2 regions of the Kocuria sp. CPCC 205263 genome follow, and region 2 is predicted to be linked to the other one. Evidence: riboswitches for the same ligand, from Rfam matches in the RefSeq annotation. Region 2 holds a riboswitch; the other holds the start of a gene.
What was found. Region 2 has a riboswitch for cyclic di-AMP ahead of RF647_RS17075 (C40 family peptidase). Riboswitches for the same ligand answer to the same signal wherever they lie in the genome.

Region 1: another riboswitch for cyclic di-AMP. It lies ahead of RF647_RS13640 (NlpC/P60 family protein); the one in region 2 lies ahead of RF647_RS17075 (C40 family peptidase).

Annotation. Positions count from the first base shown of each region.
Region 1 is NZ_JAVKPV010000008.1:30,597-38,162, reverse strand. Features, by position in the region: gene RF647_RS13655 (GntR family transcriptional regulator) at 125-802, opposite strand; gene RF647_RS13650 (alpha/beta hydrolase) at 1,015-1,980, shown strand; gene RF647_RS13645 (flavin-containing monooxygenase) at 1,977-3,590, shown strand; cyclic di-AMP (ydaO/yuaA leader) riboswitch at 4,153-4,339, shown strand; partial or broken gene RF647_RS13640 (NlpC/P60 family protein) at 4,438-4,845, shown strand; gene RF647_RS13635 (alpha/beta fold hydrolase) at 5,094-6,011, shown strand; gene RF647_RS13630 (pyridoxal phosphate-dependent aminotransferase) at 6,240-7,439, shown strand; gene RF647_RS13625 (2-hydroxyacid dehydrogenase) at 7,436-7,566, shown strand, end outside.
Region 2 is NZ_JAVKPV010000015.1:5,552-13,117, forward strand. Features, by position in the region: gene RF647_RS17060 (DUF4031 domain-containing protein) at 1-421, shown strand, start outside; gene RF647_RS17065 (hypothetical protein) at 339-605, opposite strand; gene RF647_RS17070 (C40 family peptidase) at 737-1,618, opposite strand; gene RF647_RS17075 (C40 family peptidase) at 1,891-2,556, opposite strand; cyclic di-AMP (ydaO/yuaA leader) riboswitch at 2,562-2,751, opposite strand; gene RF647_RS17080 (metal-dependent transcriptional regulator) at 3,070-3,756, opposite strand; gene serC (phosphoserine transaminase) at 3,991-5,130, shown strand; gene RF647_RS17090 (MFS transporter) at 5,127-6,347, opposite strand; gene RF647_RS17095 (DUF3027 domain-containing protein) at 6,407-6,964, opposite strand; gene RF647_RS17100 (cold-shock protein) at 7,044-7,427, opposite strand.

The DNA of each region.
Region 1 (7,566 bases), on a different contig from region 2:
GCTGATCCGGGAATCCCTCTGACGCGCCGAAGCCTCTTCGGACGGACACGGAGCACAATGGGCCGACCTTCCAGGCGGCGTCGCAGGCTCCGGCGCGTCGATGCGCAAGAACCACAGCCGTGGCTCACCCCTGCGGCGCCGGCCCCACCGTCGCGTCCAGCGGCCGGTCCTCCCGCATCCGGGTGGTCAGCTCCGTGAAGAACGCCCGCAGCCGGGCCACCGCCTCCGGACCGGCGCCCTCACGCAGCAGCTGCAGCATGTCCTGCCAGCCCTCGACCCACAGCGGCACCAGGTGGCCTGAGGGGTAGAGCGTGATCCGCCGCAGCGAGCGCAGCATGACCTGCTCCGCCATGGCGGTCAGCTCGTCGTTGTCGGCGGCCGCCAGCAGCACCCGCACGGCGTCGATCAGGCCGGTGCGGGACTCCTCGACGTGGTACTGCCCCACCTCTTGGGTGAAGCGGGTGACGGTGTCGCCGAGCGCGTCGAGCCGGCCGTCGTCGAGGTGGGGCACAGCGCGCTCGAGCGCGGCCACGGTGACGACCCCGAGCACGTCCATCAGCTCGATCGCCTGCCGCTGGGTGAGCACGGCGACGTGCCGGCGCTTGTTGGCGGTGCTGACCACCAGGCCCTCGCCGATGAGCTCGGTGATGGCCTCGCGCACCGGGGTGATGCTCACGTCGAGGCGGGCCGCGATTTCGGCGTCACGGATCGGGGTGCCGGGAGCGAGCGCACCGGAGAGGATCTCCTCCCGCAGGTGCTCCGCGACCGCCTCCCGCCGGGTGGCCGGCATCTCGAACGCCACAGTTCCGTGTCCCTCCGTCTGGCCGGTCCGAACGTCGCCGCTGGTGCCTCGACAACAGGCGGCCGGCCGGTGCTGCCCCCAGCGTAGCCACCCGGACGCGAGAAACATTCGGCCACCCTCTAGAAACAATGCATTGTGCAGTCTACGGTCATGTGACCTGCATCACTCAGCACGAGCGGTGCCGGAATCGTTCCGTCGATGAGGAGACCAACATGTCCCTGGACCACGCCACCCTCGCCTTCCTGGCCGCCTCCGCCGAGGCCGCCGGGCCCGACGCCAAGCCCATGTGGCAGATGAGCCCCGCCGAGGCCCGCGCCACCGCCGCCGCAATGAACGAGATGTTCGGGACGGGCCCCGAGATGCACCGCACCGAGGACCACGTCCTGGACGCCTCCGACGGCGGCAGCTTCCGCGTCCGGGTGCACGTGCCGCGGGAGTCCCCGGCCGGCGTGTTCGTCTACCTCCACGGCGGCGGCTGGGTGCTGCAGGACATCGACGGCTACGACACCCTGGGCCGGCAGCTGGCCGAGAAGTCGGGCTGCGCCGTCGTCCTCGTGGACTACCGCAAGGCCCCGGAGCACCCCTTCCCCGCCGCGGTGGAGGACTCCTGGACCGCCCTGACCTGGGCAGGCGAGCACCTGGCGGAGATCGCCGGGGCGCAGGTCCCGCTCTACGTCGGCGGGGACAGCGCCGGCGGCAACCTCTCGGCCGTCATGGCCCTGCGGGCGCGCGAGAACGGCGGACCGGCGATCGCCAAGCAGGTGCTGATCTACCCGGTCACCGATGCCGACTTCACCCGCCCCTCCTACACCGAGGAGGAGAACCAGACGCTGCTGACCACCGAGTTCATGTCCTGGTTCTGGGACCAGTACGTGCCCGACGCCGAGCAGCGCCGGCACCCGGACGCCGCACCGTTCCACGCGGAGGACCTCTCCGGGCTGCCGCCGGCGCTGGTCATCACCGCCGCCCACGACGTGCTGCGGGACGAGGGCGAGGCCTACGCCGAGAAGCTGCAGGAGGCGGGGGTGGAGGTCCACCAGCGCCGCTGGGAGGGCCAGATGCACGGCTTCTTCTCCATGGTCAACGTGCTGCCGGCCAGCGCCGAGGCCCTGGACTTCGTGGTGGAGTCGGTCGCCTCGGACGTCGAGGCCGAGCTGGAGGAGGCGGGCGAGCGATGAGCACGGTGCGCGAGCTGGACGTCGTCGTCGTCGGCGCCGGGTTCTCCGGCCTCTACCTCCTCCACCGCCTGCGCGAGCAGGGACGGTCCGTGGCCGTCGTCGAGAAGGGCGACGGCGTGGGCGGCACGTGGTACTGGAACCGCTACCCCGGGGCCCGGTGCGACGTGGAGAGCCCCTACTACTCCTACTCCTTCTCCCGGGAGCTGGAGCAGGAGTGGGAGTGGACCGAGCGCTACCCCACCCAGCCCGAGATCCTGCGCTACCTCAACCACGTGGCCGACCGCTTCGACCTGCGCCGCGACATTCAGCTGGACACCGAGGTGGTCTCCGCCGTCTACGACGACGCCGTGGCACGGTGGGCCGTCACCACCCGCTCGACCGCGGACGGCACCGAGGAGACGGTCAGCGCCCGGTACTGCATCATGGCCACCGGCTGCCTCTCGGCCGGGCGCGTGCCGGACCTCGAGGGCCTGACCGACTTCGCCGGGGAGGTCTACCACACCGGCTCCTGGCCGCACGAGGGCGTGGACTTCATCGGAAAGCGCGTCGCGGTGATCGGCACCGGATCCTCGGGCATCCAGTCGATCCCCGAGATCGCCCGGCAGGCCGAGCACCTCACGGTCTTCCAGCGCACCCCGAACTTCAGCGTCCCGGCGCGCAACCAGCCGCTGGACCCGCAGGAGTGGGCGCAGATCAAGGCCGACTACCCGCGGATCCGGGAGATCGCCCGACAGACCCCGACCGGGTTGCCGTTCCCGCCCAGCACCGCCTCCGCACTGGAGACCGACCCGGAGGAGCAGCGCAAGGTCATGGAGGAGCACTGGACGCTGGGCGGGTTCCGCCTCGGGCAGTGCTTCTCGGACCTGGCGATCAGCAAGGAGGCCAACGACGTCGTGGCCCAGTACATCCGCGAGCGCATCGACGAGATCGTCGAGGACCCCGAGGTCGCGGAGCTGCTGAAGCCGTACGACCACCCCGTGGGCACCAAGCGGATCTGCGTGGACACCGACTACTACACGACATTCAACCGGGAGAACGTCTCCCTGGTCGACGTCCGGTCCGCGCCCATCACCCAGCTGACCGAGCGGGGGCTGAGCACCACGGAGCAGGAGTACGAGGTCGACGCGATCGTCTTCGCCACCGGCTTCGACGCCATGACCGGGGCCCTCAACCGGATCGACATCCGGGGCACCGAGGGGCTTTCCCTGGCCGAGAAGTGGGCCGCCGGCCCGCGGACCTACCTCGGGCTGGCCACCGCCGGGTTCCCGAACCTGTTCCTGGTCACCGGTCCCGGCAGCCCGTCGGTGCTCAGCAACATGGTGACCTCGATCGAGCAGCACGTCGACTGGATCACCGACCACATCCGCTACCTCGAGGACCAGGGCCTCATCCGCTCCGAGGCCTCTCCCGAGGCGGAGGACGCGTGGGTGCAGCACGTCAACGACGCCGCGGACATGACCCTGTTCCCGCAGGCGAACTCCTGGTATCTGGGCGCGAACGTGCCCGGCAAGCCGCGGGTGTTCATGCCCTACGTGGGCGGGGTCGGCGCCTACCGCGCCAAGTGCGACGAGGTCGCCTCCCGGCAGTACGAGGGCTTCAGCGTCGCCTGACCGGTTGAACGACCGGATGGAGGGCTCCGGGGCTGCGGCACCGGAGCCCTCCGCATGCGGGCAGTCCGGGGCTTCGGGGCACATCCCCCCATCAGCAGCCTGATGCTCGTGGGACGGCAGGAGAACGAGACCGACGCGCCGCAATCGCATTTCTTTCTTTTGCGAATTCCCGGGACAACAATGGGGATTATCGGTGGAGAAGGTTTGTCCCGACCCTTGAGGAAGGGGCCGATCCCGTCGGGATCTAATGCTCCGCAGACCTTTCCCGGCAAACGGTCGCGCCATGACACGGGTGGCGCCACCCGGCACGCGGCTCCAGGGAGGGCACGCTTGCCCGTCAGAACGACCCGGGCAGAGCCCCAGGTCAAGACCACTTTCGTCTCGAACTGAGCCTCTCCGGGGATCTCCAGCGGCGCCCCTCAACCGGCAACCTCGTCTGGGTGTGAAGGTGCACTGCTGAACTGGCACAAGAACCGAGACACGCCCGTGATCAAAACGAGACTTTCCCGTTATTCTTCGATTAGTGTTCTCTCCGTGCCGATTCCCCCATTGATCGGCACCCTCGTGCACATCGCCGAATTCTGCCGGTGCTCGAGGCCCCCAGAACACATCGCTCGGCAGAAGCGGGGGAACCATGAACGGTCCCTCCCCCGGGACCTAGGGGTTAAGTCGTCAGGGCCCCCATCCTGACGACCGGGTGTCTCCCACCCGCATCCGACAGCTCACCTCGCAGGCAAGAGGGAGGACATCACTCATGCCCATTTTCCAGTCCCGCACGCCCCGCCACCGCGCCCAGAGCTCGTTCCGCCTCGGACGCACCGCGATCCTGGCGGTCGCCGGCGGCGCCCTGGCGCTCAGCAGCGTGGCCCCGGCCCAGGCCGCCCCCGCCGCAGCCCCCCAGCAGCTCGTCAGCATCCAGTCCCAGTCCGGCAAGGCCGCGACCATCGCTGCTGCGGCCAAGAACCAGCTGGGTGTGGGCCAGGACTGCACCGCCCTGGTCACCAAGTCCCTGCGCGCGGCCGGGATCAACCACCATGGGTGGCCGGCCTCCTACCTGAAGCTTGGCACCCGGGTCTCCGCCGCCCAGGCCCAGCCCGGTGACCTGGTCTACTACGCCAATGGCGGCATGGGCTTCGCCCACATCGCCGTGTACATCGGCGGCGGCAAGGCCGTCCACGGCGGTTGGAACGGCAACCAGACGGTCATCCAGACCGTCAACGTCGGCTCCGGTCCCGTCTATCTCCGCGTGCGCTGACTCCACGCACGTGAGCGGGGAGTGCGGTTCCCGGCCGTCCCGGCGGGAACCGCACTCCCCCTCCCATATGGGCTCCCTGCAACCGTGACGGTCTCGTGACGGGTTCTGTCGGAGCCCTCGAGCCCCGCGGGGAGAGGCAGGCGGTCACACGCCGTCGTCGCCTGGCCCTGGGTGCCGCGGCGCCCTAGCGTGGAGTCACCCGGCCGCCACAGATGCACGAGAGCGGCCCACGGACAGCGGGGGAACGCATGAGCGCGCAGCCGGAGGACCACGGCAACCGCAGCGTCACCACACCGGACGGACGCAGCCTGGAGTTCCGGCTCACCGGTCCGCCCGGAGGCCTGCCGGTGGTCTTCCACCACGGGGCTCCCGGTGCCGCGGTCCTGTTCGGGCCGCTCGAGCGCGCGGCCGCGGACCGCGGGCTGCGCGTGGCCACCGTCTCGCGCCCCGGATACGGCGCCTCGGACCCGCTCCCGGAGGAGAAGGCCCCCGGCACGGTCGCCGGTGCCGTGGCCGACACCTCGTTCCTCCTGGACGAGCTGGAAATGACGGACTTCCTCACTCTCGGCTGGTCCAGTGGCGCTCCCCGCGCCCTGGCCTGCGCTGCGCTGCTGCCCGATCGGTGCCGCGCGGTCGCCTCCCTCGCCGGCTACGCCCCGCCGCGCGTGGCGAGGCTGGATCCGGTCGCCGGGATGGACGAGGACAGCGCGGCGGAGTTCACCGCTGCCCGGAAGGGGCGCAGCGCGCTCGAGGCCTACCTTGAGGAGCGCATGGAGATCATGAGCGCTGCGGCCTCGGCACCCGGGAACGACGTCGTGGCACTCCTGCGCGCGATGCTCCCGCCCGTGGACCAGGCGGTGATGACCGGGGACTTCGCCGGGTACGTGCTGGACACGGCCGAGCGCGCCCTGCGCCAGGGCGTCGTGGGCTGGCGCGACGACGACCTGGCGGTAAACCGCCCGTGGGGATTCAACGTGGAGCGAGTCGCCGTGCCGGCACGGATCTGGCACGGTCGGAAGGACTGTACCGTCCCCCTCGCCCACGGGAAGTGGCTCGCCGCGCACGTGCCGGGCGCCCGGGCGCACCTGCTGGAGCACGAGGGGCATCTGTCTCTCGTGGCCCGCCTCGACCGGGTCCTGGATGACCTGCTCGACGCCGCCGGCTGACGGACCGCGGCTCCGTCAGGATGGGACCGGGGACCGCGCCGCGTCGAACCCTTATAGTCCGCACTTCCGCTCCGGCACATGCAGCGTTGCCGATGATCACGATCACACGGCCCTGCTCACGGTGAAAGTCCATCGGCGGATCACCCTTCCCAGCCAGATGCATGGCTCGTAGGCTCGACCCGGATCCGCTGGAGGATCGATCGCCAACTCGACGAGGAGTGGGACAGCATGCGCCAACTCGCGCACCGGCTCGAACGGCTGGGCACCGAGACCGCCTTCAGCGTCGCCCAGGCCGCGGCCGCCTGGACGGCGAAGGGGAACCGTGTGTACCCCTTTCACCTCGGCGACATCAACATCCCGACGGCCCCGCACATCATCGAGGCGATGGACCGGGCCATCGCCGACGGTCACACGGGCTACTGCCCCGGCCCCGGCATCCCGCAGCTGCGCGAGGCCCTCGCCGAGGACATCGGCTCGCGCCGTGGCATCGACCTCAGCGCCGAGAGCATCGTCGTGATGACGGGCGGCAAGCCCGTCATCACGAAGTTCCTGCAGGCGGTCATGAACCCCGGCGAGGAGGTGCTCTACCCGAATCCCGGTTTCCCGATCTACGAGTCGCAGATCGAGTACCTCGGGGGCACGGCCGTGCCGTACCGCTATCTCCCCACGGAGGACGGCTTCGCGATCGACCTCGACCAGGTGCGCGCGTCGATCACCCCGAGCACGGTCGCCATCATCTACAACGACCTGCAGAACCCCATCTCGGCCGAGTCGACGGCGGCCGAGCGCGAGGCCGTCGCGCAGCTCGCCCAGGAGCACGATCTTTGGGTGCTCTCCGACGAAGCCTACTTCGAGACGCGCTACGAGGGGGTCTCGAACTCGATCGCGTCACTCCCCGGCATGGCCGATCGCACCGTCATCCTCTACACGTTCAGCAAGAAGTTCGCCATGACCGGCTCCCGCCTCGGCTGCGCCGTCGCGCCGCCAGAGATCGCCACGGTGCTCGGCACGCTCAACACCAACGACGAGTCGTGCACCACGCACTACGTGCAGTGGGCCGGCATCGAAGCGCTCCGCGGCCCCCAGGAACCCGTGCAGCAGACGCTCGACATCCTGCGCGAGCGCCGGGATGCCGCCTGTGAGCTCGTGAACGCCATCTCCGGCATGCACGTGGCCGTGCCGCAGTCGACGTTCTACCTGTTCCCCGACGTCACCCAGACCATGGAGAGCATGGGCTACACGGCAGTCGGTGACTTCGCCACGGCAGCGCTGCACCAGACCGGCGTCTCCTTCTGCACGCGGGAGCACTTCGGCCGGCGCCAGCCCGACGAGGATCGGCAGTACATCCGGCTCGCCTACTCGGGCATCGACGTCGCCGACATCCGCGACGGCCTCGGCCGCCTGCGCGAGTGGATCGAGACGGCATGAGCCGGGTCCTTGTCACGGGACGGGTGCCCGACGCCGCGATCGAGAAGCTCCGCGCCGAGCACGACGTCGACGCCTGGCCGGATCCGGAGCCGATCGGCCGCGAGGAGCTCCTGCGCCGGGTGACCGG
Region 2 (7,566 bases):
CGGGGCGCTGCTGACGGTGCGCAAGCGGGGCACGGAGCGCTTCATGCTAGTGGGCGGCAAGCTCGACCCGGGCGAGTCCCCAGTGGCCGCCGCCGTGCGGGAGACGGCGGAGGAGGTGGGGCTGCGGCTGGACGCCGCCCAGCTGCGCCTGCTAGGGGTGTTCGTGGCGCCGGCCGCGAACGAGGCGGGCACGTGGGTGCGGTGCACGGTGTTCACGGCGCCTCTCACGGGGCGGCCGGTGCCGCTCGCGGAGATCGAGGAGCTGCGCTGGCAGCCCGTCGACGGGGACTTCCCCGGCGCGCTGCCCGCGGACCTGGCCCCGCTGCTGCGGGAGCACGTCATTCCGGCGCTGCGCCGCGCTCCCGGGGGTCCTCGGTCCCGGCCGCAGCGTGCCGCCTCCGGTGGAGCAGGATCCCGGTGACCAGGCCGAGCACGATCCCGATGCCGCCGAAGACCGAGAGCCACATCGCGGCGTGCCCCACGAACGCGGCGACGACGAAGCCGGCCACGATGCCGGGCACGGCGCCGCCGATCATGCCGTAGGCCATGTAGGCGTACTCGCGATCCAGGCTCGTGCGGGCGTTGCGGCTGAAGTCGGTGGACATGGGCCCAGTCTATCGGCCGCCGGCGGGGCGCCGGGGTGGCCGGCGCGGTGGGTGCCGGGACGACAGCGGGTGCGCGGTTCCCGTCTGGCCGACCAGGAACCGCGCACCCGAAGCAGTGCTCTCGCGTGCGGTCAGCGCACGCGGACGTAGACGGGGCCGGAGCCCACGTTGACGCTGTCGATGACGGTCGTGCCGCCGTTCCAGCCGCCGTGGACGGCCTTGCCGCCACCGATGTAGACGCCGATGTGGGCCGAGCCCATGCCGCCGTCGGCGTAGTAGACGAGGTCGCCGGGCTGGGCCTGGCCGGCGGAGACCTGCGTGCCGAGGCTCAGGTAGGAGGCCGGCCAGCCGTGGTGGTTGATGCCGGCGGCGCGCAGCGCGTTGGTGACGAGCGCGGTGCAGTCCTGGCCCACACCGAGCTGACCCATGGCGGCGGAGGAGATGGTCGCGCCCTTGCCGGAGGCCGAGCTCTGCGGGGCGACGGTGCGCTGGGCGGCCGGAGCGGCCTGCACGGCCGGCTTCGGGGCAGGCGCGGCGGCGGGCTTCGGGGCCGGAGCCGCCTGCACGGCCGGCTTCGGAGCGGCGACCGGAGCGGCCTTCGGGGCCGGGGCGGGCGCGGCGGCGGGCTTCGGGGCCGGAGCCGCCTGCACGGCCGGCTGCGGGGCGGCGACCGGGGCGGGCGCGGCGGCGGCCTTCGGCGCCGGAGCGGCCACGGCGGGAGCCGCGACGACCGGGGTCTCGACCTTCTTCTTCTCGGTCTTCCGGTCGGGCTGGGGCTCGGCCTTCTGCACGTGGGCGACGGGCTCGAGGGACACGGTGGGCGCCGCGGCGGGGGTGGCCGCGGCCACGGCGGACAGCGGGGCATCGGCGGAGGCGTCCTGGGCCGGAGCGGCCTGCACGGAGACGGTGGTGGCGAGGGCCAGCCCGGAGAAGGCGGCCACGGCGGCCACGGTGCGGGCCTTGCCGGAGAAGAGCGAGCCGATGACGTTCGAGGAGGTCAGATCACGGGTCATGAGGAGTTCAGACGACTTTCTTTCGGAGCCGGGCCTGCCGGAGGGCGCGGGTGACAGCACGGATCACCCCGGGCAGCGCGCGGGGTGGAACGGTGTCCGGCAGGGGTGCGTTCCGGGATCGGGAACGACGGCCGGGCGAGCGGAGGAGGGGGGCGCCGTCCGGTCGGACAGCAGGCACCGCCGGGAACCGGGAGAGCGGCTCTCGGCGTGCGGGAGGGGGGTGATCGGGTGCCGCCCGCGACGAGCGGGGTCGTCGCGGGCGGCGGACCGGATCAGAAGGTGTAGTAGCCGTCCAGCTGCATGGCGTTGACGGAGTGGACCTGGGTGCCCTGGGTCGGGTTGAGGGCGGAGATCATCTTGCCGCCGCCGATGTAGATGCCCACGTGGGCGCCGCCGTTCTGCGAGACGAGGTCACCGGGCTGCGGGTTGGCGGTGGGGGTGCCCGCCGCGAACTGGGACCAGGTGGTCCGGGGCAGGTCGATGCCGTTCTGGGCGAAGACCCACTGGGTGAAGCCGGAGCAGTCCCAGGCGCCGTAGGCGGTGCCGCCGTAGACGTAGCCCGCACCCTGCGCGGACATCGCGGTGCCCACGACGCCGCCGGCGGCCGGGGCGATCTCGGTGGTGGCGGTGGACTGCGGGGTGACGCTCGAGGTGGCGGCGGTCTGCTGCGGGGCCGGAGCCGGGGCCTCGTAGGCGGGAGCGGCGGGCTGCGCGGCGACCGGGGCCTGGTAGGTGTACGAGGAGTACTCGGCCAGCGAGGCGGAGGCCGGGGCCGAATAGGCCGCGCCGGTCTCGACGGGGGCCTGGGCGAAGGCCTGGGCCGGGGCGACGGAGCCGATCATCGCGGCGCCGGCAGCGGCGGCGATGGTGGTGTTGCGCACGACGTGCGAGGTGGTCTCGGCACGGTGGCGGGCAGCGTTCAGCGTGAAAAGCGACATGGTTGAGTTCCTCCCTTTGCCTACGAGGTGAGCTGTCGGATTCGGGTGGGAGACACCCGGCCGCAGAACGCACGCGCTCTGACGACTTAACCCCAAGGACCCGGATCACCGGGACCGAAAATGGTTCCCCCGCTTCTGCCAAGCAGTTTCTGTGTAGAGGCCACGGGCACCGGCAGAATTCGGCAATGTGCTCCGAGGGCGCCGATCCGACCAGTGATCGGCACGCGTTGAACAGTACATGACAGATTACGGAAGCGTCACGTTTTGATCACGACAGATAACAGCCGAACAACGCCTCGGGTCTCAATGCCAAGCCATTGAGACGCGTGGGACGATCAATTCGCACCCGTGACGAGCTGTGCAGGGCCTTCGAGCGCCCTGACAATCCGCCTGTCACCAGGGAAGCCGCGCCTCCGGGGTCCGGACCGGGCCGAACTGGCCGAAAGTGGCTTGTGAACGTCCCCACACCCGGGACGAACCGTTCGCCGGCCCGCTCCGAGAGGCGGCGGCGCCTCAGGGAGCGAGGACGCGGATGGCCGCAGCGGTGCGCAGGTCGATCTCCGCGGACCGCCCCGTGGCCGCCACCTCGATGCGCACGATCTGACCGTCCACCCGGGCCGTGACCTCCGCCCCGGTGAGCACTCCCACGTCGCTCAGCACGCCCAGGAGGTCCGCGTCCGCCTGGACCACCTCGGGCAGCAGCGCCACGGTGTGCGATCCGACCGGGTCGTGGCGGGCGGCGTCGAGCAGGGAGGGATGGGCCGCTGCGGGGCTCTCCTCGACCCCGAGGGCGGCCAGACCGGGGATCGGCGTGCCGTACGGCGAGTACCGGGGGCTGTGCAGCAGGTCCACGAGCCGCCGCTCGACCTGCTCGCTCATCACGTGCTCCCACCGGCACGCCTCGTCGTGCACCTGGGCGAGGTCCAGGCCGATGACGTCGGCGAGCAGCCGCTCCGCCAGCCGGTGCTTGCGCATCACCTGCACGGCACGCTCACGGCCGGCAGGGGTGAGCAGCAGCGACCGGTCCTGGCCCACCGTCAGCAGCCCGTCCCGCTCCATCCTGGACACCGTCTGCGAGACCGTGGGCCCGGAGTGGTCGAGGCGCTCGACGATCCGCGCCCGCATCGGCGTGATCCCCTCCTCCTCGAGCTCGAGGACGGTCCGCAGGTACATCTCCGTGGTGTCGATCAAGTCGCTCATGCCTCAGTCATCCTTCGTCCGGCCGTCCCGGCCCGGGGATCCCGCCCGGTCCGGTCTACCCGCACGAGCTTAGTCCGCGCGCCCTCCGGCCGCCCGGAGGGGAGGAGGCGCCCGCGGGGCCCTCCCCCGCGGGTGGGGCAGAATGGGCCGAGTCGCGAACGGCGCGAGCGGCCCCCGCGGCGGCCGTGCCCGTCGCGCACCACCCGCCGCACGTCACCCACGAGGGAGCGCCCGTTGCCCGCACACGTCACCATCCCCCAGCACCTGCTGCCCGCCGACGGCCGCTTCGGCGCCGGCCCCTCCAAGATCCGCCCGGCACAGGTCGAGGCCGTGTCGCGCGCCGGAGCCGGCCTGCTCGGCACCTCCCACCGCCAGGCGCCGGTGCAGGAGCTCGTGGGCTCGGTGCGCGAGGGCCTCGCGCAGTTCCTCGGCCTGCCCGCCGGCCACGAGGTGCTCCTGGGCCTGGGCGGGGCCACCGCGTTCTGGGACGCCGCCGCGTTCGGGCTCGTCGAGCGGAGGGCCCAGCACCTGGTGTTCGGGGAGTTCGGCGCGAAGTTCGCCCAGGCCACCGACGGCGCACCGTTCCTGGAGGCCTCCTCGATCGTGGATTCCGCCCCCGGCACCCGCCCGGAGGCCCGTGCGGAGGAAGGCGTGGACGTCTACGCGTGGCCCCAGAACGAGACGTCCACCGGTGTCGCCGCGCCCGTGCACCGGCCCTCCGGGATCGCGGACGACGCGCTGGTGCTGGTGGACGCGACCTCGGCGGCCGGGGGGATGGCCGCGGAGGTGGCCGCGGCGGACGTCTACTACTTCTCCCCGCAGAAGAACTTCGGCTCGGACGGCGGACTGTGGCTGGGCGCGTTCTCCCCCGCGGCGATCGAGCGGATCGAGCGGATCGGCGCCTCCGGGCGGTGGATCCCCGACTTCCTGCAGCTGACCACGGCGCTCGAGAACTCCCGGAAGAACCAGACCTACAACACCCCGGCCCTGGCCACTCTGGTGATGCTCGACGAGCAGGTCCGCTGGCTCAACGACCAGGGCGGCATGACCTGGGCCGCGGCCCGCACGAAGGCCTCCTCGGACCTCGTCTACGGGTGGGCCGAGGCCTCGTCCTTCGCGTCCCCGTTCGTGGCCCGCCCCGAGGACCGCTCCACCGTGATCACCACCGTGGACTTCGACGGCTCCGTGGACGCGGCCGGCGTCGCGGCGGCCCTGCGCGCCCACGGCGTGGTCGACGTCGAGCCCTACCGCAAGCTGGGGCGCAACCAGCTGCGGATCGCCACGTTCGTCTCCATCGAGCCCGACGACGTCGCCCGGCTGCTGGCCTGTGTGGACCACGTCGTCGAGCAGCTCCGCGGAGGAGCCGGGCGCTAGCCGGAGTTGCCGGGCGCGGAGCGCTCCGCGCGCAGCCGCAACCAGACGACGAAGCCCACCAGGGCCCCGCCGAGACCCGCCGCCACGGCGACCCCCATGCCCCAGCGCGCCCCGAGGGCGTCGGTGATCCAGCCGACGACCGGCGCCCCGATCGGGGTGCCGCCCATGAAGATGGCCATGTAGAGGCTCATGACGCGTCCGCGCATCACCGGGGAGGTGGTGGACTGCACGTACGCGTTGGCGGTGGTCATGATGGTCAGGGAGGACAGCCCGCAGGGGACCAGCCACAGCGCGAACAGCGGCAGGGTGGGTGCCGTCGCCGCGCCCAGGCAGCTGAGGGCGAAGACGGCGCTGCCCCCGTAGACGTAGCGCAGCCGGGCGCTGCGGCGCCGGGCCGAGAGCAGGGCCCCGGCCACCGTGCCGACCGCGAGCACCGAGTTGAGCAGCCCGAAGGTCTCCGATCCCCGGCCGAACTCGGGTCCGGCCATGGCGGCCAGGAAGACCGCGAAGTTCAGCCCGAAGGTGCCGATGAGGAAGATGGTGACCAGCACCGCCACGATGTCGGGGCGGCCGGCCACGTAGGCCAGCCCCTCCCGGATCTGGCCCCGCCCCCGGCCGGAGCGCGGCATCCCGCGCAGCTCGTCGGCGCGGATCGCCAGGACGGCGGCGAGCATCGCGCCGAAGGTCAGCGTGTTGAGGAGGAACACCCAGCCCGAGCCGATGGAGGCCACGAGCACGCCGGCCACGGCGGGCCCGATCATCCGCGCGGCGTTGAACGAGGTCGCGTTCAGGGCCACGGCGTTGGAGAGGTAGGCGTCGTCGACCATCTCCGAGACGAAGGTCTGGCGCACGGGGGCGTCGAGGGTGGAGACGACGCCCAGGGCGAGGGCGAAGCCGTAGACGTGCCACAGGGTGGCCGCGTCGGCCAGGACCAGCACTCCCAGACCGGCCGCCAGCACCGCCATGGCCGTCTGAGTCCACAGCAGCAGGCGCCGCCGGTCGAGCCGGTCCGCGAGCACGCCGGCCCAGGGCGCGAGGAAGAGCTGTGGCAGGAACTGCAGGGCCGTCACCACGCCCATGGCGGTGGCGTCGTGGTCCGAGAGCTCGTCGAAGACCAGCCACGACTGGGCCGTGCGCTGCATCCACGTGCCGATGTTGGACACGAGCGCGCCCAGGAACCACAGCCGGTAGTTGCGGAACCGGAAGGACCGGAACATCCCGCGCGCGGGCTCCGGGGCCTCGTCCGTCCTCGCGGTCCCCGGCCCCGGCGGAGCGGTCAGAGCCCCTCGCCCTCCTGCGGCGGGACCGGCCTGTCCTCGGCCCAGTCACCGGACGCCGGCTCGCCGTCAGGGGCGCCGCCGGAGCCCTCGGGCCCGTCGGCCGCCGCGTTCTCCCCGGCCTCGTCCTCGGCCCGGTCCTGCTCCTCCTGGGCCTTCTCCTCGGCGCTGACGCGGGCGGACCACGGGACCCACTCGGGCGCCAGCAAGGCGTCCTCCCCCGGCAGCAGGCCGACCTCGCAGACCGTCACCGCCTTGCTGCGCGGGGCGCGGGCCAGGCTCGCGAACCAGTTCCAGCCCCGGTACCCGGGCAGCGCGCACTCGAAGTGGTGGACGACCAGCCGGTCCTCCTCCACCGTCACCCGGTGACCGGCGCCGATCTGCGAGGGCTCCGCGATCTGCTCCACCCCGGCGCGAGCCGTGGCGACGTCGGCCACCAGCAGGGGGTCCTGCTTCGGGGCCCGGCGCCGGCGGGGCGCCGCTGCCACCGGTGCAGCCTGCTCGGGCGCCGGCGGCACGGCCTCGGCGGGCGCGTCCTGGACGGTCTCCTCGGTCACTGCTGGTCTCCCTCGTGTGGGTGCCGGCGGGGCCGGCGGATGGGTGCTCGGGATCGGTGGACGGAACGGCGCGGCGGCCTCAGACGTCCAGGTTGTCGGCCACCGTGCGCAGGATGGCCGCGATCTTCTTCCCGTGCGCGGAGTCCGGGTAGCGGCCCCGGTGCAGCCCGTTGGACATCTCGTCCAGGAGCTTGATGAGGTCCTCCGTGATGACCGCCATCTCGTCGGCGGGCTTCCGGACGTTCTTCGCGACCGACGGGGTCCGGTCGAGGATCCGGACGGAGAGCGCCTGCGCGCCGCGCCGCCCCTGGGCCACCCCGAACTCCATCCGCGTGCCCGGCTTCACCGTGGTGGCACCGGAGGGCAACGCCGAGGAGGGCAGGAACACTTCCTGGCCGTCGTCGGCCGCCAGGAAGCCGAAGCCCTTCTTCGCATCGAACCACTTGACCTTGCCGGTGGGCACGCTGTCTCCCTCGTGTTCGTGGAGGGGCGGCCCGTCGGTCCCTGCCGCCGAGCCACCCTGTGGAACCTCCCATTCTAGCCCTGCTCCGGGGGCGGGGACCGCCGGGGCGCGGTCAGCGGCACACCGTTGCGCTCGGTAC